One region of the Pseudomonas sp. B414 genome, then DNA from elsewhere that is predicted to be linked to it. Evidence: predicted binding sites of a transcription regulator. Region 1 holds the regulator's gene; each other region holds the start of a gene.
The links. Region 1 encodes FliA, which starts transcription of late flagellar genes. Its sites were predicted from a motif close to CTAAAGTTTNNNNNNNNNNNGCCGNTAA; they were not measured.
Positions count from the first base shown of each region.

Region 1 (7,947 bases):
ATCCGCGACAACCTCGACCTGGCGCCCAGTGCCTACCGCCTGACCCTGATGGGGGTGATTCTGGCCGAAGCCGAGATCTACCCCGACCGCGAAATGGCGATCAACCCGGGCCAGGTATTTGGCACCCTCAACGGGATTACCACCAAAGACCCGGCCTTTGGTCTGGAAGCGGTATGGATTGAGGTCAGTCAGCGCAGTCAGGCGCAGTCGCTGGGCTATACCGTAGTGGACGCCAGTACTGTGGTGGCAACGCACCTTAACCAGATTCTGTACAAACACTCCCATGAGCTGATCGGTCATGAAGAAGTGCAGCAGTTGATGCAGTTGCTGGCCAAGTCTTCGCCCAAGCTGGCTGAAGAGCTGGTGCCTGGGGTTCTCAGTCTGTCGCAGTTGCTCAAGGTATTGCAGGCCTTGCTGGCCGAGCAGGTGCCGGTGCGCGATATTCGCAGCATTGCCGAAGCCGTCGCCAACAATGCCCATAAGAGTCAAGATACTGCCGCTTTGGTTGCCGCGGTACGGGTGGGGCTGTCCCGCGCCATCGTGCAAAGCATTGTAGGCGTTGAGTCCGAGCTGCCTGTGATCACCTTGGAGCCAAGGTTGGAACAAATATTGCTCAATAGTTTGCAGAAGGCCGGACAAGGCCAGGAAGAGGGCGTTTTGCTGGAGCCAAGCATGGCAGAGAAACTCCAGCGCTCGTTGATCGACGCTGCTCAGCGTCAGGAGATGCAAGGCAACCCGGTTATCTTGTTGGTGGCAGGCCCGGTACGCGCGATGCTGTCGCGCTTTGGCCGTTTGGCGGTGCCCAACCTGCATGTACTGGCTTACCAGGAAATCCCTGACAACAAGCAGGTCACGATCGTTGCGACAGTAGGCCCTAACGGCTGAGGGTTTGGTTTATGCAAGTGAAGCGATTTTTCGCCGCCGATATGCGTCAGGCCATGAAGCTGATTCGTGATGAGCTGGGGGCCGACGCTGCCATTATCGGTAACCGGCGGATTGCCGGGGGCGTTGAGTTGACTGCGGCCCTGGACTACAAGTTGTCCGCGCTGGCACCCCGTGTACCGAACATCGAGCTTGAAGAAGAGTTGCGCAAGACCCAGTCGCGGATTGTTTCGGCCCAGGCCGAGTTGAGCCTGCGCGGTGACGGCGAGGCCGGTGCTGGCGATAACCGGCAGCTGTTTGCCGGGTTGCCGCTGACCGCCGCCGAGCCGTTGATTGAACCGACCCTGCAAGAGCCGCCGCGCCCTGCACCAGTGCCCGCCGCACCAACGATCGATCAGCGTGCTTTCGACAATATGCGCCACGAGTTGAATGGCCTGCGTGAGTTGCTTGAAGTCCAGCTCGGCTCGCTGGCCTGGAGCCAGTTGCAGGATGCCAAGCCTGCGCAGGCCAATCTGTGGCGCCGCTTGCAGCGTATCGGCCTGTCCGGGCCGCTGTCGCGGGATTTGCTGGCGCAGGTGGCGGGTATCGAAGAACCACGCCAGGCCTGGCGGATGCTGCTGGCGCACCTGGCGCGAATGATCGCCACGCCGGAGCTGGAGCCGCTGGAAGAGGGCGGGGTGATTGCCATGGTCGGCCCTGCCGGGATGGGTAAAACCACCACGCTGGCCAAGCTGGCGGCGCGTTATGTGCTCAAGTACGGCGCGCAGAATATCGCCCTGGTGAGCATGGACAGTTTTCGTATTGGTGCCCAGGAGCAACTCAAGACCCTGGGGCGGATTCTCAATGTACCGGTGACCCACGTTGCTCCCGGCCAGTCCCTGGGGCAGACCCTGGAGCCGCTGGTGCGCAAGCGCGTGGTGCTGGTGGATACCGCTGGCCTGCAAGCCAGCGACCCGGCGCTGCGCCTGCAGCTTGAAAGCCTTGCCGGGCGGGGGATCAAGGCCAGGAATTATCTGGTATTGGCCACCACCAGTCAGAAGCAGGTGCTGACGGCCGCGTACCTCAGTTACAAGCGTTGCGGATTGGCCGGTTGCATCCTCACTAAACTGGATGAAACAGCAAGCCTGGGCGAAGTGTTGAGCCTGGCGATCAGTAACGATCTGCCGGTGGCCTACCTCACTGACGGGCCACGGATTCCGGATGACCTTCACTTGCCGCGGCGGCACCAGTTGGTGAGCCGCGCAGTGAGTGTGCAAATGCAGGAAGAACCCAGCGAAGAAGCCATGGCTGACATGTTCGCTGATATTTACCACAGCCCGCCCAAGCGGGTTGGCTGAGGTAGCAAGATTACGTTGCAATGTACCTACATCTGATGGTCTGAAGGTTTTGTTCCGCTGGGGAACGAGCAGCCAACGCATGTAGCCGCGTCTAAGTAAGACAAGGTAAAGAAAGATCATGGGCAGCATGCATCCCGTACAGGTGATCGCAGTGACCGGCGGCAAGGGTGGCGTCGGTAAAACTAACGTGTCAGTCAACTTGTCCATCGCCTTGGCCGAGCTGGGCAGGCGCGTTCTGTTGATGGACGCGGACCTGGGGCTGGCGAACGTCGATGTTCTGTTGGGCCTGACCCCCAAATTCACCCTGGCCGATGTGGTCGAGGGGCGTTGCGAGCTGCGCGACGTATTGCTCCAGGGCCCTGGCGGAATTCGCATCGTGCCGGCGGCCTCGGGCACCCAGAGCATGGTGCATCTGAGCCCGGCCCAGCATGCCGGCTTGATTCAGGCGTTCAGCGACCTTGGCGATAACCTGGATGTGCTGGTGATCGACACCGCCGCCGGGATCGGCGAGTCGGTGGTCAGCTTTGTCCGCGCCGCCCAGGAAGTGCTGCTGGTGGTCTGCGACGAACCGACTTCGATCACCGATGCCTATGCGCTGATCAAACTGCTCAACCGCGATTACGGCATGAACCGCTTTCGTGTGCTGGCGAACATGGCCCAGAGCCCGCAGGAAGGCCGTAATCTGTTTGCCAAGCTGACCAAGGTCACCGACCGCTTTCTGGATGTGGCCCTGCAGTACGTGGGCGCCGTGCCCTACGATGAATGCGTACGCAAGGCCGTTCAAAAGCAGCGCGCCGTCTACGAAGCGTTTCCGCGCTCCAAGTGTTCGTTGGCGTTTAAAGCCATTGCACAGAAAGTGGATACCTGGCCGTTGCCCGCCAACCCCCGGGGGCACCTGGAGTTTTTTGTCGAGCGTCTGGTGCAGCAAGCAGGAGGGCGCTTTTAATGACAGCCAGCGGCTATCGCATGTACAGCAAGTCGTCGCGTGACAGCCAGTATGAGCTGATCGAGCGCTACGCGCCCCTGGTCAAGCGCATTGCCTATCACCTGCTAGCGCGCTTGCCGGCCAGTGTGCAGGTGGATGACCTGATCCAGGCCGGGATGATCGGCCTGCTGGAAGTGTCGGGTAAATACGACGCGAGCAAGGGTGCGAGTTTCGAGACCTATGCCGGGATTCGCATCCGTGGCGCGATGCTCGATGAAGTGCGCAAGGGCGACTGGGCACCGCGCTCGGTGCATCGAAATACGCGCATGGTCAGTGATGCCATTCGGGTAATTGAAGCAAAAACCGGTTGTGACGCTAAAGATCATGAAGTTGCGGCCGAACTCCAGTTAAGCCTTGATGATTATTACGCCATCTTGAACGACACCCTGGGCAGCCGCCTGTTCAGTTTCGACGATCTGTTGCAGGACGGCGAACACGAAGGGCTGCATGAAGATGGCGCAAGTGCCCACCCGGAGCCGTCGCGGGATCTGGAAGACGAGCGCTTCCAGGCCGCCCTGGCCGATGCAATTGCCCACTTGCCCGAGCGTGAACGGCTGGTGCTGGCGCTGTACTACGACGAGGAGCTGAACCTCAAGGAAATCGGCGAAGTGCTGGGGGTCAGCGAGTCCCGGGTCAGCCAGTTGCACAGCCAGTGCGCCGCACGTCTGCGTGCACGCCTGGGGCAGTGGCGGGCGCACTGAAGGCAAGGCGCGCACTTATTGTGGGAGCGGGCTTGCTCGCGATGGGATCGACACGGTGAATCAGAAAAACCGCGCCGCCCGCATCGCGAGCAAGCCCGCTCCCACAGTCGATTTAGGCTGTGTTTGATAACGAATTGATTGAATGGCGCGTTCAGGAAGTGAGCGCGCTAAAGACTGCTTGGAGGTCGAATTGGACAAGAACATGAAAATCCTCATCGTTGATGACTTTTCAACGATGCGGCGGATCATTAAAAACCTGTTGCGTGACCTCGGGTTCACCAACACGGTCGAGGCGGATGACGGCATCACGGCGTTGCCGATCCTCAACCTGGGGCAGATCGACTTTCTGGTGACCGACTGGAACATGCCGGGCATGACCGGTATCGAGCTGCTGCGCCATGTGCGTGCAGACGAAAAACTCAAGCACCTGCCGGTGCTGATGGTGACCGCTGAAGCCAAGCGCGAGCAGATTATCGAAGCGGCCCAGGCCGGTGTGAACGGTTATGTAGTCAAGCCGTTCACGGCGATTGCACTCAAAGACAAAATCGAAAAGATCTTTGATCGCATCGGTTGATCGGTTGCCTGGGGGCGCTATGGAGCATAACGAAGCTACACAGGGCGATTTTGAATCGACCCTGAAAAAACATGCTCACGAATTGGTCGAAAGCCTTGAAAGAGGCCAGTTTGGCGATGCCGTGCAGTTGATTCACGAACTCAACCAGACCCGCGATCGCGGGCTGTATCGCGAAGTCGGCAAGCTGACCCGAGAACTGCACAGTGCCATTGTCAATTTTCATATTGATCCGAGCACGCCGCAAGCCGAAGAAGTGTCGCAGATCACGGATGCCACCGAACGTTTGGCCTATGTTGTGAAGCTCACGGAAGCGGCAGCCAATCGGACCATGGACCTGGTGGAAAACAGCACACCGCTGGTCAACGGTCTGGGTCAGGAAGCCAAGGCCCTGAGTGCAGACTGGGGGCGCTTTATGCGTCGCGAAGTCGGTGCCGAGGAATTTCGCGAGCTGGCGCGTCGGGTTGACAGTTTTTTGACACGCAGCGAAACGCAAAACCAGGTGGTCTCCGCCAACCTTACGGATATTTTGCTGGCTCAGGATTACCAGGACCTTACCGGTCAGGTGATCAAGCGCGTGACGCAATTGGTGACGGATGTTGAGAGCAATCTGCTCAAGCTGGTGCTCATGGCCAGCCAGGTGGACCGCTTTGCCGGGATCGAGCACGACCGCGATGCACTGCGCGCTGAAAATAATTCGCAAAAAAACCAGGCCAAGGGTGAAGGTCCGCAGATTCATGCCGATACACGTAATGACGTCGTATCCGGTCAGGATGATGTAGACGATTTGCTGTCCAGTTTAGGTTTTTAGGACTGGTGGACGTGCGGGCGCTGTTGCCCGGCGCTACGAGCCTATTTCAAGGAGCACGTACATGAGCTTCGGCGCCGATGAAGAAATCCTTCAGGATTTTTTGGTTGAAGCCGGCGAAATTCTGGAGTTGCTGTCCGAGCAACTGGTCGAGCTGGAAAGCCGACCGGATGATGCGGATTTGCTCAATGCCATTTTTCGCGGTTTTCACACTGTAAAAGGGGGCGCCGGCTTCCTGCAGCTCCACGAATTGGTGGAGTGCTGTCATATCGCCGAAAACGTCTTCGACATCCTGCGCAAGGGTGAGCGCAGCGTCGACGCCGAGTTGATGGACGTGGTGCTTGAGGCCCTGGATGCGGTCAACGGCATGTTCAGCGAAGTGCGCGAGCGCCGCCCGATCACTGCGGCAACCCCCGAGTTGCTGGCGGCGCTGGCACGTTTGGCCGAGCCTGCGGCGGCGCAGGTTGTGGCTGCACCCGCAGCTGTGGCGGTGGTTGCAGTTACAGCCCCGGTGACCGATATCAGCGACAGCGAATTTGAACAGTTGCTCGACTCGCTCGATGCGGTCAAGGCGGCTGCAGCCGAGCCGCACGCGTCGGCATCGGCTGAGATCGCGACCAGCGACGAAATCAGCGACGCCGAATTCGAATTGCTGCTCGACCAGTTGCACGGCAAGGGCCAGTTTTCTGCGGATGCTGCGGTGGTTGCCGCTGTGCCCGAAGAGGCACCTGCCACGCCCGCCGAAGTCAGTAACGAAATTACCGACGACGAATTCGAAGCCTTGCTTGATCAGTTGCATGGCAAGGGTTCGTTCAGCGCCGATGCGCTGGAGACTGCAGCAGTTGAACCTGCGCTGACGGATGCAGCGCCTGCAGGTAACCCGGATCTGATCAGCGATCATGAGTTCGAAGCCTTGCTCGATGAAATGCACGGCAAGGGCAAGTTCAGTGCCGACTCTGCTGCGGTCGTGGCCACGCCTGCAGCGGTCAAGCCTGTGGCTGCTGCTGCTGCTGCTGCTGCGCGCGCGGCCCCGGCCCGCGCTGCGGTGGCGCCGGCGGAAAAACCGGTCGCCTCCGAAGCTGAAACCACAGTACGGGTCGATACCGCCAGGCTTGACGACATCATGAATATGGTCGGCGAGCTGGTGCTGGTGCGTAACCGTCTGGTGCGCCTGGGCCTGAACAGCCATGACGAGGAGATGGCCAAGGCGCTGTCCAACCTTGATGTGGTTACTGCCGACCTGCAAACCGCGGTGATGAAGACGCGCATGCAGCCGATCAAGAAAGTCTTCGGGCGCTTCCCGCGTCTGGTGCGGGATCTGGCCCGTCAGCTGAAAAAGGAAATCAGCCTGGAGCTGGTGGGCGAAGAGACCGATCTGGACAAAAACCTGGTCGAGGCCCTGGCCGATCCACTGGTCCACTTGGTGCGCAACGCCGTCGACCACGGTTGCGAAACCCCGCAAGAACGTGCCGCCGCCGGCAAGCCGAGCTGTGGCCGGGTGATCCTGTCGGCTGAGCAGGAAGGCGACCATATCCTGCTGTCGATCTCCGATGACGGCAAAGGCATGGACGCCAACTTCCTGCGTTCCCTGGCCGTGAAAAAAGGCCTGATGGACAAAGATGCCGCCGATCGCCTGAGCGAGAACGACTGCTACAACCTGATCTTTGCTCCGGGTTTTTCGACCAAGACCGAGATCAGCGATGTGTCCGGGCGTGGCGTGGGCATGGACGTGGTGAAAACCAAGATCGCCCAGCTCAACGGCTCGTTGAGCATCGAGTCGGCCCTGGGCCGTGGCTCGAAAATCGTGATCAAGGTGCCGCTGACCCTGGCCATCATGCCGACCCTGATGGTGATGCTGGGCAATCAGGCGTTTGCTTTCCCGCTGGTCAACGTCAACGAAATCTTCCACCTCGACCTGTCGCGCACCAATGTGGTGGACGGCCAGGAAGTGGTGATCGTGCGCGACAAGGCCCTGCCATTGTTCTACCTCAAGCGCTGGCTGGTGGCCTCTGCGGCCCATGAAGAGCAGCGCGAAGGGCATGTGGTGATTCTGTCGATCGGCACCCAGCGCATCGGTTTTGTGGTCGATCAACTGGTCGGTCAGGAAGAGGTGGTGATCAAGCCGCTGGGCAAAATGCTCCAGGGCACGCCCGGCATGTCGGGCGCCACCATTACCGGTGATGGCCGTATTGCCTTGATCCTGGATGTTCCGAGCATGCTCAAGCATTACGCATCACGGCGTATTTGATTCTGGTGAGTCGGGGCAGTGACGCCCCGCAACGCCTAACGGAGTGTTTATGGTAGTCAAGGTCCTGGTGGTGGATGATTCCGGTTTTTTCCGCCGCCGCGTCTCGGAAATTCTGTCGGCTGATCCGACGATTCAAGTGATCGGCACCGCCACCAATGGCAAGGAAGCGATTGATCAGGCCCTGGCACTCAAGCCGGACGTGATCACCATGGACTACGAGATGCCGTTGATGGATGGCATCACGGCCGTGCGCCATATCATGCAGCGCTGTCCGACCCCGGTACTGATGTTTTCCTCGCTGACCCATGAGGGCGCCCGCGTCACCCTCGATGCGCTGGATGCCGGGGCGGTGGATTTCCTGCCGAAAAATTTCGAAGACATCTCGCGCAACCCCGAGAAGGTCAAGCAGATGTTG
Region 1 is NZ_JBUZTQ010000016.1:17,190-25,136, forward strand. It holds gene flhA (flagellar biosynthesis protein FlhA) at 1-885, shown strand, start outside; gene flhF (flagellar biosynthesis protein FlhF) at 897-2,219, shown strand; gene fleN (flagellar synthesis regulator FleN) at 2,338-3,165, shown strand; gene fliA (RNA polymerase sigma factor FliA) at 3,165-3,905, shown strand; gene ACZRMH_RS14930 (chemotaxis response regulator CheY) at 4,108-4,479, shown strand; gene ACZRMH_RS14935 (protein phosphatase CheZ) at 4,499-5,287, shown strand; gene ACZRMH_RS14940 (chemotaxis protein CheA) at 5,349-7,532, shown strand; gene ACZRMH_RS14945 (protein-glutamate methylesterase/protein-glutamine glutaminase) at 7,582-7,947, shown strand, end outside.

Region 2 (7,947 bases), on a different contig from region 1:
AACGAAGTATGCAGAATGATGTGCAGCTTTTGCATCCGTGGATCGTTGCGGATTTCCGCCGTCAGGGTGTAGCCGTCCATTTCCGGCATCTCGATATCCGAGATCATCATCAGAAATTCTTCGGCCGGGTCCTTGCCCTCTTCCACCAGCTTGCGCAGGTAGTCCAGCGCCTGTCGGCCGTCGTTCAACGACACCACTTCCACGCCCACCGTTTGCAGGCAGCGGGCAACCTGCTTGCGCGCCACCGACGAATCGTCGACGGTCAGCACCCGCAATGACAGCGCCTTGCTTCGGGTTTCGACATCGACCACACCATGGGTGATGGTTTCCGGCGATGGCGAAACTTCCGCCAGGACCTTTTCAACATCGATGATCTCGACCAATTGGTCGTCCATCCGGGTCACGGCCGTCAAGTAATGGTCGTGGCCGGTGCCCTTGGGCGGTGGATGGATATCTTCCCAGTTCATGTTGACGATACGCTCGACCGAACGCACCAGAAAGCCCTGGGTCTTGGTGTTGTACTCGGTGATGATCACAAACGGGTTGCTCTGGTCTTGCAAGGCACCCGCCCCGGTGGCCATTGCCAGATCGAGGATCGGAATGGTCGCACCGCGAATGCTCGCCACGCCACACACCACAGGGTGGGACTTGGGGATCATGGTCAGCTTGGGGCATTGCAGCACCTCCCGGACCTTGAACACATTAATCCCGTAAAGCTGTGGCCCATCCAGGCGAAACAGCAACAGCTCCAGGCGGTTTTGCCCCACCAGTTGAGTGCGCTGGTTAACCGCATCCATCACTCCGGCCATACTCAGCTCCTCTTAAAAACTTAAAGTTTCAACCCGCATTCTCCGTAAACGGCACGGGGCTTGCTTTTTATCGGCCATGAACGCCAAAACGACAAATTCCTGCCACCGACTTTTCCCGCTGACTCTGCGCCGCTGCTGCCTGAGCGTGCTGGCCGCCGGAGCCTTGCTCAGCGTAGGCACTTATAGCAGGGCTGACGCATTTACATCGCCTGAAAAGCTTATCGGCGTGACCCAGGGCTTTCTTGAATTCACCGTTGAAGACTACCTGGCCACCAGCCAGACCGAAGGACGCTATCAGATCCAGGTCAACAATCTGGACCCGCGCTTGCGTCTGGCCGAGTGCGACAAGGAATTGACAGCCACCCTGGAAAGCCCGGCGCAACCCATGGGCCGCGTGATCGTGCGCGTGCGCTGCGAAGGGCTGTCGCCCTGGACCATTTTTGTGCCGGCCCAGGTCAAACTGTTCCGCGATGTGGTCACCGTCAATCATCCACTCAAGCGCGGCATGGTTATCGACTACCCCGACGTGACCCTGCGCGAACGCGATGTCAGCCTGATCAGCCAGGGCTACCTGACCGCGACCGAGCTGGCCGTAGGCCAAAAACTGCTGCGGCCCATGGTCACCGACCAGGTGTTGACCCTCACCCATCTGGAGCAGGCGGCTGCCGTGCGCAAGGGCGATCATGTGGTGATCAGCGCCCGCAGTGGCACATTAAGTGTCAAAATGCCCGGCGAGGCCCTGTCAGACGGTGGCCTTAGCGAGCAAATACGGGTAAAAAACCTGAATTCCAAACGTGTAATCCGCGCCCGGGTCACTGGGCCCGGGCAAGTAGAAGTGGCATTGTAGGAAAGTTGGCATCAGTCTCCTGACTTTCCTACACTGTGGTTTGACGCAGATCAGTACAGTTCTGTGTGAAGCTATGATTAATCGAGCCTAAAGTTTTCCCGGGTATGGCCGAAAACATGGCAAGCGTCCAAATACCCCGAGGTTTTTCGTTATGGTCATCGACTTCAGTCGTCTCAACAGCGCCCCGCCCCTCGCCGGCAGTACGCGCAGCAACGCCAGTCAGGAAGCCGGCACTGCCACGCAAGCGGCCCCGGCAAAAAGCCCTGAGCCAACCAGCGCCAGCGCCCCAAGCGGGGAATCTGTTCACCTCAGCCAAGAGGCTCAACAGTTGCAGAAGATCAGCGACTCGTTGCGTGACCAACCTGCCGTCGATAAAAATCGGGTGGCCGAGCTTAAACAAGCCATCGCTGACGGCAGCTATAAAGTCGACAGCGAGCGGGTCGCCAGCAAACTGCTTGACATGGAAGCCCAGCGCTAGGCCCACGGCCAGTGCCGCGCTTTTGGACGCTTAACTCCCAGAGCCCGCCATGCACGACGAAAATTTACTGCAATTGATCAACGATGACCTCGCACCCGCCGGGCAATTGCTCGGTTTGTTGCAGGACGAGTCCATCGCCCTTAAAGGCCGCGACATGCAGGTGCTGGAGACTATTCTGGCGCGCAAGCAGTCGCTGATCATTTTGCTTGAGCAACATGGCCGCAGGCGCAGCGAGATCCTCGCCAGTCTTGGCCTGGCCACCAATCGTAGCGGCCTCGAAAGCCTTGCCAGCCATTCCAGCGTGGGTGCACAACTGCTCAGTCAGAGCGATGTGCTGAACCAGTTGCTGGCTCAATGCCAGGCCGCCAACCTGCTCAATGGCCAGTCGATCCAGACCCAGCAGGCGATCACTGCCAACCAGCTGCGCATTCTGCATGGCGGCGAAGCTCCGTCGCTGTATGACGCCCGCGGCACCACTTCGATGCTCAACAAGCACCGCGCCTACAGCCAGGCTTGAACCCGCGCCACCACCGTATATAGCGAGACACACAACATGATGGCAGAATGCCCATCTTTTGCGTGTCGTTGTATTTTGTCTGGAGATTGATCAACCGTGTTCGACGCCCAAGATGCTCCGCAACCGCCAAAGGTGCTGACTACGCCTTTGGAAATAGCTTCCAACCTGCGGATGCTGCAAGAGAGCCATGACCCGCTGATCATCACGTTCGAGGACCGCACCCAGCGTTTCCAGAGCTACGTGGTGGATGTCGATCGCGAGCGCAACTCCATGGCGCTGGACGAAATGATCCCACGGGGTGGCGAACGTTTTCTTGAGGCGGGTGTACCGTTTCGGGTTGAGGGCTTCCATGACGGTGTGCGCATCGCCTGGGAATGCACCACCCAGCTGACCATTGATGAGAGCAACGACCACCGCTGCTATCGCGGCGCATTGCCCCGCGAAGTGTCGTACCACCAGCGCCGCAGCGCGTTTCGTGCAGCACTGCGTCTGGCCAATCTGGTCAGCGTGGAAGTGGCCGGGGACAAGCTTAAAAACCCGATCAAGGGCAAACTGCTGGACGTTTCGGCCACCGGTTGCAAGTTGCGCTTTGAGGGCGATATCAGCCAGGGCATGCAACCGGGCCAGGTGTATGAGCGCTTCAGCGCCGACCTGCCGTTTGGCCTGATCTCCACGCCGGTGGAGTTGCGTTACCTGCACTTTGAAGAGCGGCTGAATATTACCTTTGCCGGCATGCGCTTTCACAATATCAGCGGCGCAGTACAGCGTCAGGTCGAGCGGTTTGTCTATCAACTGCAGCGCGAGGCGCGGCAGTTTGATAAAGATGATGATTACTAAACCCTGAATAGTGTGGGAGTCGTCGCACCGCCGCTCCCACAGGGTCATATGGCTACGGCTTGGGTTGTGACTCGGTGTCCGTCTGCGGATCAACCTCTTCCACCACCGGCTCCTGCACCATCTGATCCTGCACATCCTGCTCATCTACCCGTGGGTCAAGCGCAGCCACCAGCGGTGAGCTGGACATGCTGTCGGGCATGGCCACGTGATGCAGCGGCGCATCGTCGACCTGGTGCAGATTGGTCACCGCATTCGGGCGGATTCGCCATACCAGGATCAATCCTGCCACGCTGAAAAAGGCATAGAGCATCTGACTGCCCAGCACCTTCATCAGTACCCCCGCCACCAGCGGCCCGACGCTTGCGCCGATACCGTAGGTCACCAGCAACATGGCCGTCAGCGACACCCGACGCTCAGCCTCGATATGGTCATTGGCAAAGGCCACGGCCAGCGGATAGATGCAAAACTGCATCAGGGCCGCCATGCCCCCGGCCACAAACAGCACTTCCAAAGGCACCGACGGCAGGATCGCCAGCGGCAATGAAGCCAGCGCCAGCAAGAACGCGAAAACCCGGATCAGCAATGGCCGGTCATAACGGTCAGACAACCAGCCCAGCGGCCACTGCACCAGCAGCCCGGCAAAAATGCAGCTGCCCATATACACACCGACCAGTTCGGTCGACAGCCCCTGCTGCGACGCATACAGCGGTGCCAGGCCATAGAATGACCCCACCAGCAGGCCCGCGCCCATCACTGCGATCAACGACTGCGGCACTCGCTTGATAAAGAATTTCGGGTCCATCGGTGCCGGATGCAGGGGCGCCGGGTGAATGCGCCGGGTCATGGCCACTGGTACCAGGCACAACGCAAAACACAAGGCCACCACCATCAGCAACTCAAGGCCAAGGGCCGGGTGAATCGCCAGGATAAGTTGCCCGAGCACCAGGCCCAGGTACGACGCGATCATATACAGGCTGAACACCACACCACGCTGCTTGGCATCGGCCTGCTCGTTGAGCCAGCTTTCGATGACCATGTACTGGCACATCATGCCCAGGCCGACGATCACCCGCAGCAGCAGCCATATCGGCAGCCAGTCCGTCAGCCCGTGACACAGCACCGCCGCGCCGACAATACCGGCACAGGTGGCGTAGGCACGAATATGCCCCACCCGGGCAATCAGCCGGTGGCCGATCTTGCCACCCAGCACCAGGCCAAAATAGTTGGCCGCCATCAGGGCACCGATCCACAGGCCGTCGACATTGTCGGCCGCCAGGCGCAGGGCCAGATAGGTGCTCAAAAGGCCCGAGCCGATCAACATCATCAGTGAGGCGAAGTACAACGCTCGAAACGACTTCCAGATCTGGTGCATTGGCTTTCCGTGTGGCTCCTTGTGGCTGCAACCAGGCACTGGCCCGGCAGCACAAATTTAAACGGTCAAGCCTGAGCCGCCAGCACGCGACGCTCCCAGGGAGTGATTTCGTCATGGAAGCTGGTCAGCTCCAGCATCTTGGACGCGATGTAGCCTTCGATGAACTCAGTGCCGAACAGTTCAATCGCCAAGTGGCTGCGCTTGAGGCGCTCAAGTGCTGCATGCAAGGTACAGGGCAGTGACAGCGCCTCAGGCACTGCGAATTCGCCCTGTATCGCGGCAGTCGGTTCCACCTCGTGCTCGATACCATATAACCCGACCGCCAGGCTGGCAGCAATCGCCAGGTACGGGTTGGCATCCGCGCCCGGCAAACGGTTTTCGACCCGCCGCGCCAGCGGCGAGCTGGCCGGAATCCGCAAGCCAGCAGATCGGTTATCGTGGGACCAGCAGGCATTGTTGGGCGACGCATAAGGGTGGAACAAACGCTGGTAGGAATTCACGTTCGGCGCAAACAGCGCGGTAAAGTCAGCCATACCCGCCTGCTGCCCGCCGATAAAATGGCGGAAAGCGGCCGTCGGCTGCCCCGCTTCGTCGCTGAATACGTTACGACCGCTGCCCAGCTCAACCACGCTCTGGTGAATATGCATCGAGCTGCCAGCGGTATGCGCCAGCGGCTTGGCCATACAGACCACGGTCAGGCCATGTTTAAGGGCGACCTCCTTGAGCAGGTGCTTGAACAGAAAAGTCTGATCGGCGAGCAACAGCGGATCACCGTGCAACAGGTTGATCTCGAACTGGCTGACGCCCATCTCGTGCATAAAGGTGTCACGGGGCAAACCCAGCGCCGCCATGCATTCGTAAACTTCGCTAAAGAAGGGCCGCAGACCGTTATTGGAACTGATGCTGAACGCCGAAAAACCGTCCTCGCGACGGCCATCCAGGCCTACTGGCGGACGGAATGCCTGGGTCGGGTCGGGGTTGGGAGCAAACACAAAGAACTCAAGTTCGGTCGCCACCACCGGCGCCAGCCCGCGAGCCGCATAACGGGCGATAACGGCCTTCAACTGGCCGCGGGTTGACAACGCCGAGCTCTCACCGCTGAACTCATCGGCATCACAAATGGCCAGGGCTCGGGGCGGCTGGCTCCAGGGCAGACGATGGATATGGGCCGGGTCCGGTACCAGCGCCAGATCACCGTCCTCACTGCCATAGAAGCGCGACTCGGGGTAACCGCCCATGATGCATTGCAGCAGCACGCCACGGGCCATCTGCAAGCGACGGCCTTCAAGGAAGCCCGCAGCGGTCATCACCTTGCCACGGGGCACGCCATTGAGATCAGGAGTCACGCATTCAATCTCATCAATGCCCGCCAATTGCTGTGCGAGTGAACCCTGACCATCGCTCGTCATGACACTTTCCTTGTTGGGTGCAGGCCGCTAGCGGCAATCTGTACAAAATACGCATCAGCTCGACTTTTGGGTAGTCGCTGACGAGGAACGAAGGCTGCGAGGTTTTGATAAGAAGCTCGCAGCCTTCGTTCCTCATCAGCGACTACACTGCGCCCACTGCGTCCAGGATGACCCAAGGAAGAACGATGAGAAAGTTACTCCCTCTTTGCACAAGCATGTTGCTGACCAGCATGATCAGCCCGGCAGTCTTTGCCCAGACACCCACCAGCGATGGCTATGTTCTGGATAAAGTCGTACAGGTCAGCCGCCACGGAGTACGCCCGCCCACCAAGTCCAATGAAAAACTGCTGACCACTGTCACCCAGCGTAAGTGGCCGACCTGGCTGGTGCCCTTCGGCAACCTCACCGGCCATGGCTACACCGGTGCCGTCGAAATGGGTCGCTACCGGGGCGAAGTGCTGCGCAACGCCGGGCTGATCCCCAAGGGCTGCCCGGATGCCAGCCAATTGCTGGTCCATGCCAGCCCCCTGCAACGCACCAAAGCCACGGCCCAGGCCCTGCTCGACGGCATGTTTCCCGGCTGCGGCCTGCAACCGACTTATGTAACAGGTGAACAGGACGCCCTGTTCCAGGCCAATGAAATGCCCTTTGCCGCCCTCGACCCGGTCAAGGCCAAGGCAGAAATCCTCAAGGCCCTGGGTGGCAGCGTCGAAGCCGCACAGGCGCGCTATAAACCTTTCGAAGAAAAACTGCGTGAAGTCGCCTGCCTGCCTGGCACCGATTGCCCCTACGGTAAAGAGCCCTGGAAGCTGGAACAAAACGCCAAGGGACGTTTCGCAATCAAGGGCCTGAGCGCGGGCGCCAATATGGGCGAAGTGTTCCGCCTCGAATACAGCCAGGGCTTGCCACTGGACAAGGTCGCGTTCGGCAACGCCCGTAGCGCTGGCGATGTCTCCAGCCTGATGGTGCTGACCAAGGCCAAGTACGATTACCTCAACGACATCCCCTATATCGCCAGCCGTGGTGCGTCCGAGTTGATGAACCAGATTTCCCTGGAACTCAAACAAGGCACGTCACTGGCCATAAAGGACGCGCCGAGCACCCCGCCGGATGTGCAGCTGATGCTGCTGGTGGCCCACGACACCAATATCTCTTACCTGCGCACCATGCTCGGCTTCGGCTGGAAGCTGGGTGACTACATCGAAAATAATATCCCACCCGTAGGCACCCTGCAGTTTGAGCGCTACCAGGAAGTCAAAACCGGCGAGTATTTTTTGCGTATCGCTTTTGAAGCCCAGTCAATGGACCAGATCCGCAACCTGACCCAACTGAGCGGCGGGCAAAAGCCGCTCAAGGCTGACTTCCAGAGCGCCAAGGACTGCCGCAAAACCAGCGTCGGCCTGCTCTGCCCGCTCAAGGATGCGATGGTTAAAGTCGATCAGAACATCGACCCTACCGCACTCACGCCCTACTCATTTCAATAATGGCCGGTTAACAGGCCACGCTCAGCTCGCGCTGCTGCAACCAGCTCAATAAGTCCGGCCCGTTCATGGGCCGGGCGAACCAGTAGCCCTGCCCTTGCAGGCAACCCAACTCCAGCAACCGCAGGAACTGGGCCTCAGTTTCAATGCCCTCGACCACCACCGACATGCCCAAGGCCTTGCCCAAAGCCAGGGTG
Region 2 is NZ_JBUZTQ010000018.1:50,750-58,696, forward strand. It holds gene ACZRMH_RS16050 (chemotaxis protein CheV) at 1-809, opposite strand, end outside; gene flgA (flagellar basal body P-ring formation chaperone FlgA) at 886-1,656, shown strand; gene flgM (flagellar biosynthesis anti-sigma factor FlgM) at 1,808-2,134, shown strand; gene ACZRMH_RS16065 (flagella synthesis protein FlgN) at 2,184-2,651, shown strand; gene ACZRMH_RS16070 (flagellar brake protein) at 2,748-3,488, shown strand; gene ACZRMH_RS16075 (MFS transporter) at 3,541-4,860, opposite strand; gene ACZRMH_RS16080 (glutamine synthetase family protein) at 4,926-6,167, opposite strand; gene ACZRMH_RS16085 (histidine-type phosphatase) at 6,455-7,753, shown strand; gene ACZRMH_RS16090 (EAL domain-containing response regulator) at 7,761-7,947, opposite strand, start outside.
Region 2: flgM (flagellar biosynthesis anti-sigma factor FlgM) is a predicted target of FliA. The motif match lies at 1,744-1,771, and genes of this name have one in related genera.

Region 3 (7,947 bases), on a different contig from region 1:
TGATGCTGGTCAGCAGCGCGTTGTAGGCACTGACAAACGACTGCACCGAGGTTTTCAGCGTCGCGGTATTGGAGGCAACGGTGATGGTGGACGCTTTGGTATCAATCAACTCCAGAGTCACGCCACTGATGGCAGAGGTAACCTTGTTGCTGGATGACTCCATGGCGATGCCATCGATGGTGTATTCAGCATTCACCGGTGCTTTACCGGCGTCATACCCGGTCGACAACGCGGAATCACCACTGATGGTGATATCGGTGCCCTTGCCCGTGGTCTGCGAGCCAATAACCAGACGTGAACCATTGGCGTCGGTCAAAACGTTGGCGCTGATGCCCTTGGACTGCAACTGCGTGTTGATCGCTTCACGGGTCTGCTGCAGGGTTGCGCCTGCAGGGATCGACACGCTGTAGTCAGAACCGGACTGAGAAATGGTCAGGGTCGTAGGCTCTGTGCCCGAGTTAACCACCGAGGAAGTGCCACCCTCAAACACCTTGCTGGTGATTTTTGACGCGGTTGCCAACTTGGTAACGTCAAGCGCATAGATACCGCTGGAGGCCTTGTCATCAATGGTGACTTTGGAGATTTTTTCGTCAGACGACGTAGCGGCCAGGCCGTTGAAGCTGGAGACACTATTGAGCTTGGCAATAGCTGCGCGATAGGTTTCGAGCGAAGCTTTTACCGTGCCCACAGCGGACAATTGAATGGTGGTGTCTTTTTGTTGCGCGGTAATCTGGCTTTGCTTGGGCGCTTTTTCAGCGTCTACCAAGGCTTTTACAATGCCGATGGTGTCGTAACCCGAACCAACACCGGTAATCGTAGAACTGGCCATCTGTATTCTCCTTGTCCGGGCTGCCGCTTTATGGGCTTACGCTTTTTTGACGAGCAAGACCGAGGAAGCAGACAGCATCACAATTCATGCCACCTTCATACTTTGGCCTGAAAAAGCAGGCTGTGGGGATCAGCCAGATTTTGCGCCAATTTCAAGGCCACCTCTGAAGGTAGCTGGCGAATCACCTCACCGCTGTCGGAGGCGATCACCTTGACCACCATCACGCCCGTGGTGTCATCAATTGAAAAGTCCAACTTGCGTTGGTTGGACTGTGCGAATTCTTGTATGTCACTAACAGCTTTTTCCAGCTCGGCGCGCTCAGGCTGCTTGCCTGTCACCGGGGCCGGGGGCACGACTGGTTGGGTTGTTGCAACCGGTGCTGGCGCGGGATTGGGTAATCCGGCGGCACTCGGGTAAGCGGCATTCAGCTTGATGCTTATGTCCATGTCATCACCTCAACACTGAAAAAACGGAAGGGCACGTAAACGCGCCCTTCCGTTATCAACCAAGCGCCGAATTTACTGAAGCAGCTTCATTACAGCGGATGGCAGCTGGTTAGCCTGGGACAGGATCGCGGTAGCGGCCTGTTGCAGGGTTTGTTGCTTGGTCAGCTCAGCAGCTTCCGATGCGAAGTCAGTGTCCTGTACGCGACCACGGGCAGCAGTCGAGTTCTCGGAGATGCTTTGCAGGTTGGATACGGTGCTGTCGAAACGGTTTTGTACGGCACCCAGTGCGGAACGCTGGGTATCGATCTGCTGGATTGCGCCAGTCAGGGCCTGGATGGTTTGTTGAGCGCCTTCGGCAGTCAACACGCTCAAGTCGGAAACGGTTGTTTCAACGGTGTTGGCGGTGGTGGTTTTAGCAGTAGTTGTCAGGCCCAAAGAAGCCAGGCCAGTACCCGCACTGCCGTCAGCAATGGTGATGTCCTTGGTAGAGAACAGCTTCAGCGTGTTGTCAGCATTTTTGCTGGCAGTTACGCCCGTGCTTGCGCTGTTGATCGAAGAAACGATGGTGTCCATCGAATCGCCTTTCTTGAACTTCACTTCTACGCCATTGAAAGATACGGAAGTATCATTGGTCAGCTTGGCTTGAGTACTGCCTGCTGTCAGGCCCAGCTTGGAAAGCGAACCTGGACCATCCGTACCCGCGCCATCGGCAAGATTGATAGCCTTGCCATCAGTCGAAGTAAGAACCAATCGGCCATCTTTAACAGATGCATCTACACCTGTTTTAGTTTTCTCTGCAGCGATCAGTCCTGCCGTTTCAGCAAGTGTCTTACCTGCTTCAATATCAACTTTGACTCCGTTGACATTAATTTCTCCAATTTCACCACCTACAGTACCAGTCAACTCCGTACCATAACCAGATTCTGCAGTAGAACCCTTAGCTTTGAATGTAGCGTCGGACGACAGGTTCAATTTCGTGCCTGTTGAGTCCAAGGAAGCAGTGACACCTGTAGAAGCAGACTGCTTATTTATCGCTGTAACCGCTTCCCCAACTTTAGTTCCAATAGCGAAATCAAAATCTGTGTCATTAATGGTTAAAGTCTGGGCCGCGACCGAAGTAAAGGCCACAGCGCCTGCAGTCTTGAATTTGGCAGCATCGTTAGAACCACCAACTACAGTCGCAGACAGCTCATTTACTCCACCGGACGCATTCGCCTCACCATAAGAACCTTTCAAACCAGTAGCACTGATATCGCTCATACCAAACGAGATGGTCTGGTTGGCATCAGCACCGACCTGGAAAGCCTGGTTCTGGAACGAACCGTCCAGCAGGTTACGACCACCGAAAGTGGTGGTAGACGAAATACGGGTCAGCTCACCGACTTTCGCTGTGAATTCTTGCTGCAGGGATGCACGGTCATCCGCGCTTTTATCACCGTTCGCGGACTGCAGGGCCAGTTCACGCAGACGTTGCAGAATGTTGGTCGATTCTTGCATCGCGCCTTCAGCAGTCTGTGCAATCGACGAGCCGTTGTTGGCGTTGGCGATGGCAACGGTCATGCCTTTAACCTGAGAGGTCAGACGGTTGGCGATCTGCATGCCGGCAGCGTCGTCTTTGGCGCTGTTGATTTTCAGGCCGGAAGACAGACGGGTCATCGAGGTGCTCAACGAGTCGCCGGCTTTGTTCAGGTTCTTCTGAACGGTCTGGGACGTGACGTTAGTGTTTACTGATAAAGCCATGACGAAATCCTCATTGGATGAATACTGCGGCTTCCGGCCCTGGCAACCGCCGGGTGTGGCCTAGAGAACCTTCGTAATAGTTATCGTCGTGAATGCCGGTTGCTTGAGGGTTATTTTGTTTTTTTTTGCTGGCTAGGGGCCATGCCTTGTATTTCAGGGGGTTAGCGTCGATGCAAACTCCTGTGGGAGCTGGCTTGCCAGCGATGGCATCAGCTGATTTCTTCAGGCAGGCCGAATTGCCTGCATCGCTGGCAAGCCAGCTCCCACAAGAGATTTTCGCCGGGCACATAACGCAAAACGCCCATGGCTTTAAGGCCACGGGCGTTTTGTGTTTCGGCTTGCAGCTTATGGGCGATAGATAATCGCCGAACCCCACGACAGGCCCACGCCGAAGCCGCTCAGGGCTACGCGCTTCCAGGTGGCTTCCATCACATGCTTTTCCAGCAACAGCGGAATGCTCGATGACACGGTGTTACCCGTCTCGACCATATCCTTGATAAATTTCTCCGGCTCGCCTTCAAAACGACGCGCCACTGCATCGACAATCGCCGCACTGCCCTGGTGGATGCAGAAAGCGTCGATATCTTGCGAAGTCAGCTGCGACTCTTCCAGCAGTTCATTCAAATGCGCAGGCACTTTAAGCAGCGCGAAGTTGAACACCTGACGACCATTCATAAAGAACACGCCATCGCTGACTTTCAGGTGCGGCGCACCCGAGCCGTCGGTACCGAACTTGGCCTTGCCCAGCTGCCAGGGGGCGTCTTCGCCCATCCAGGTAGCGGTCGCGGCGTCGCCGAAGAGCATGGTGGTGTTGCGGTCTTCGGGGTCGACGATTTTCGAGTACGGGTCGGCAGTGATCAGCAGGCCGTTTTTCAGGCCCGTGGCTTCCATAAAACCTTTCATCGCGTAGATGCCGTAGACATAACCCGAGCAACCCAGGGAAATATCAAAGGCAGCAACGTGGGTCGGCAGACCCAGTTTGTCCTGCACGATGGCGGCCGTGTGCGGCAGGCCTTCGGCGTCACCGTTCTGGGTGACGACGATCAACGCGTCGATGGATTCGCGTTTAAGCTGCGGATTGTTGGCAAACAGTGCGTTTACTGCTTCTACACACAGATCCGAGGTTTCCTGGTCGGCATCTTTGCGCGGCAGAAACGCCGAACCGATCTTGCCCAGAATGAAGTCTTCGTCCTTGGAGAACTTCGCGCCTTGCGCGTAGTTGTCTACACCGCTTGCTGGCACGTAACTGGCGATGCTTTTAATGCCAATCATTGTGGCTTCCCAATACTGAATAGCTGGAGATCACCCGCTCGCACAATCGAGGGGCGCTGACAATAAAAGGGCTTGTGTGGGTGCATAAAAATAAACAAAACAGCCCAAAAAAGGCCCGGCACCCGCCCGTACATTTCACACGATACAGTGAAGATGCCCGTTATGACTCATAGGTCACGCTATTTTGTGTGGTTTTATACAAAACATTACGAGAACACAGCGATTGGCCTGTAGTCGCTGACGAGGAACGAAGGCTGCGATCGAGGGCGAAGCACTCGTAATCTATTCACCCTCGGTATTTCAGAAACACCGCAGTAGCCGGTCTGGCTAAGACTGTGTCTTCAATCGCAGCCTTCGTTCCTCGTCAGCGACTACAGGAGAGGAGTGCTGTCGCCAATCAAAGCTGATTAAACAGGCTCAGCTGGGAGATTTTGACGAAGGCCAGCTGCGAGGCTTCGAGCATGGCTTTCTGGAACGCCAATTGGATAGCGGCCCCGGCCGTATCGGTGTTGCCAATCGCCGCCGTGGTGGAGTCGTTGGCCAGGCCCAGACTGATGTTTTCGTCAGCCTGCACGTCTACTGCCTTCAAGCGCGCACCAATCGAGCCCCGGGCGCTGTCGACCCCGGCGCTGGCGTTTTTCAGGTTGCCGATCGCCGAGTTGATCGCGTCTTTTTGCGTCTGCTGGGCCAGCGGGTCTTTGTCGCTGGGGATCACCAGCGCCTTGCGCAGCTGGCTGATGGTGTCCAGCGCATTCTGGCTCTGATGGTTATTGCGGTTGACCACGAACTGGTCGCCCGCCTCCGGCGTGCCGGAAAACTTGAAATCAACCCCCAGCGCGCCGTCAGCCACATTGCCCTGGGCTATCGACTTGCTGTCGGCGGTCAGCGGCTGGGCATACACCTCGTATTCGGTGGCGCTGGTGAATTTGATCACCGCTCCATTGCTCGGAAAGCTGTCGGCGTAAACCTTGGGGTCGGTCACGGTTGAACCGGTGAGCTGCGCCGTCGAGGTGTTGCCCGGCGTGCGCGAGGCATTGAACGTGTCCGCCTTGGCTTCCAGGGTAAAGGTGCGCCCCGCCACTGCCGCATCCCGCTCCGCCGCCGGGATATCCTTGAGGCTGTTGGGGGTGATGTCGAACGACACGCCGCGCAGGCTGATGCTCTGCGAGCCATCCTTGGTCGGATCGAACACGCCATTGCCCGCCATTTGCGAGGTCAGGTCGTTGCCGTCACGGTCGGTCACGGTGTACTGGGTGCTGCTGCTGAATTTAAGCGTGTACGGCTGGCCTTCGGCAAAGCTCTTGTTGAATACCGGGCTTGAAGTTACCAGGCCAGCAGACACCGTAAGCTTGCCATCGTTGACGGTCGGTTCACCATTGGCGTCCACCCCTGGCACAAAGATGGCCTGGGTGCGGCCGGTATTGGTCGCGCCTTCCATGATGCTCTTGGCCGTGTCGCTGCTGGCCAGGGTCAGGGTGTCGGAGACTTTCAGGTTGAGTTGGGTATCGTCGCCCTGATAGCTGTAGGTGCCATCGTTGTTACGGGTGTAAGGCGGTGTGTCGGTTTTGGAACCGGAGAACATGTAGTTGCCCGAGGCATCCTTGCTGTTAAGCAGGCTGAACACCTGGTCTTCGATGCTGCCCAGTTCATTGGCAATGGCCGTACGATCCGCATCGCTCTTGCCGCTGCCAGCGCCCAGGGCCAGTTCACTGGCCTTTTGCAGGGCAGTGTTGATGCTGTCGAGCACCGCTTCCTGAGCACCCAATGACGCCTTGATGCTGTTCATATTGGTGGAGTACTGGCCCAGCATGTCTTTCTGCTGCTGCAGTTGCAGCAGGCGCGCCGCGCCCACCGGGTCATCGGCGGCAGTCTGGATGCGCACGCCAGAGTCGATCTGACCCTGGGTCTTGACCACCGACGAGAAGTTGTTCTGGTAGGTGGCACTGGTCGATTCAAAAAACTGCGAAGTTGAAATACGCATCGTCGCGGGCTCCCTTAAAGACTGTTGATCAGCGTGCTGAAGGTTGCTTGCGCCGCTTTGATGATCTGCGACGAGGCGGTGTAGTACTGCTGGAACTTGACCAGGTTGGACGCCTCTTCATCCAGGTTGACCTGGGACACCGAGTTGCGCACTTCCTTGGCGTACGCCAGGGCCGCGCCGTTGGCAGTGCCGTCGACCGCCGCCTGGCTGGCCTTGCCGCCGACATTGGACACCAACTGGCTATAGGAGGTACCCACACTGACGCCGCCAGTGCCGTCCTTGCCTACGCCGACCGTGGCCTTGGTTTGCAGGCCCAACAGTTCGTTGGCATTGCGGTTGTCGGCCTTGCCGTCCTTGTTGAACTTGATATCAAAGCTGTCGCCCTTGGCTGGCGAGCCGCTGATCACCGTATCAAAGCCCACATTGGTGGTGCTGCCGTCAGCGTTGGTGACGGGCACATTGATGGTGACCTTGTTGTCCTGCCCCGGCACGATGCTGCCCTTGCCGATTTCCTTACCCGCTTCGTTCAGCACCCGATAGCTCTGGGTGCCATCGGCAGCAGCCTCGTCAAAGGCGATACGCACCGGCATCGCACCTTCAATATCGCTTTGCGACTTGCCCAGATTGACGCCGCCATAAATATCCAGCGCCGCTGACAGGTTCAGGCCACCCACCGCACCGGTGCCGGTATTGGAACCGCCCGCCCCGGCCACCAATGGCCCAGCGAACGCCAACTTATTGGCATCGCTCATCTGCACACCGATATTGCTCGCGCCGCTGCGGGTGGGGCTGACCTTGAAGGTATCGCCCGCTGCGACTACGCCATCTTTGGGCAGTTGCAGGGTAAAGCCGTCGATCTCCTGCTTGTCGCCGAGTTTGAATGGCCCTTTGGCCGCCTCGCCGTCGGAGCGCTGAATGGTGTATTCAGTCGCGCTGGTGAAGGTCACCTTATAGTCGTAGGCCGTCAGCTGGCTGCTGTCGCTGATACTCACATTGAGGTTGCTGGAACCGGCACTGTTGCTGCTCGATGCCTGGCTGCGCTGGGTGATGGCCTTGTCACTGTTGATGCTGTTGAACAGCGACGAACCGAACTCGCCGTTGGCGTCCAGGCCCTGGCCCAGCTGCTTGTTGATCGCATCGGCAACCACGATTGCGGTGCGTCCCAGGTCGTTCATTGCCGGCGCCAGCACATCGTCGCGATAGCGCAGCAGACCGCCGATCTTGCCGCCGCTAAGCACCGAGGTCACATCGGAGCTCGATTGCTGGTAGTTGATCTGGATGCCGAACTGGCTTTTGTCGACTTTGCCCGGCACCGCCGAAATGGTGTTGGAAGTGGTGCCCTGCACCAGGCTCTGGCCGGTGCCCAGGGTGATGTCGTAAACGTTGTCGTGTTCCTGGACCGTTACCCCGACCAGCTCGTTAAGGGTGCGCACCGCTTCGTTACGTGCATCCAGCAGGTTGTTCGGGGTGTTGCCGGCGGTGGTGGCCTGGGCAATCTGCTTGTTCAGCGAGGCAATGGTGGCCGTGTGCTGGTTGACCATCGAGGTCAGGGTGTCCAGCTGGCTGTTGATGCCTTCGTTCTGCTGGTTGAGCTGGGACGAAATCGAGTTGAAACGGTTGCTCAGGGTTTGCGCACTGGTCAGCAGCAACTGGCGAGCCGACACATCACCCGGAGTAGC
Region 3 is NZ_JBUZTQ010000012.1:104,679-112,625, reverse strand. It holds gene fliD (flagellar filament capping protein FliD) at 1-829, opposite strand, end outside; gene ACZRMH_RS12815 (flagellar protein FlaG) at 925-1,275, opposite strand; gene ACZRMH_RS12810 (flagellin N-terminal helical domain-containing protein) at 1,348-3,015, opposite strand; gene ACZRMH_RS12805 (ketoacyl-ACP synthase III) at 3,361-4,287, opposite strand; gene ACZRMH_RS12800 (flagellar hook-associated protein 3) at 4,685-6,268, opposite strand; gene flgK (flagellar hook-associated protein FlgK) at 6,283-7,947, opposite strand, start outside.
Region 3: ACZRMH_RS12810 (flagellin N-terminal helical domain-containing protein) is a predicted target of FliA. The motif match lies at 3,096-3,123, and genes of this name have one in related genera.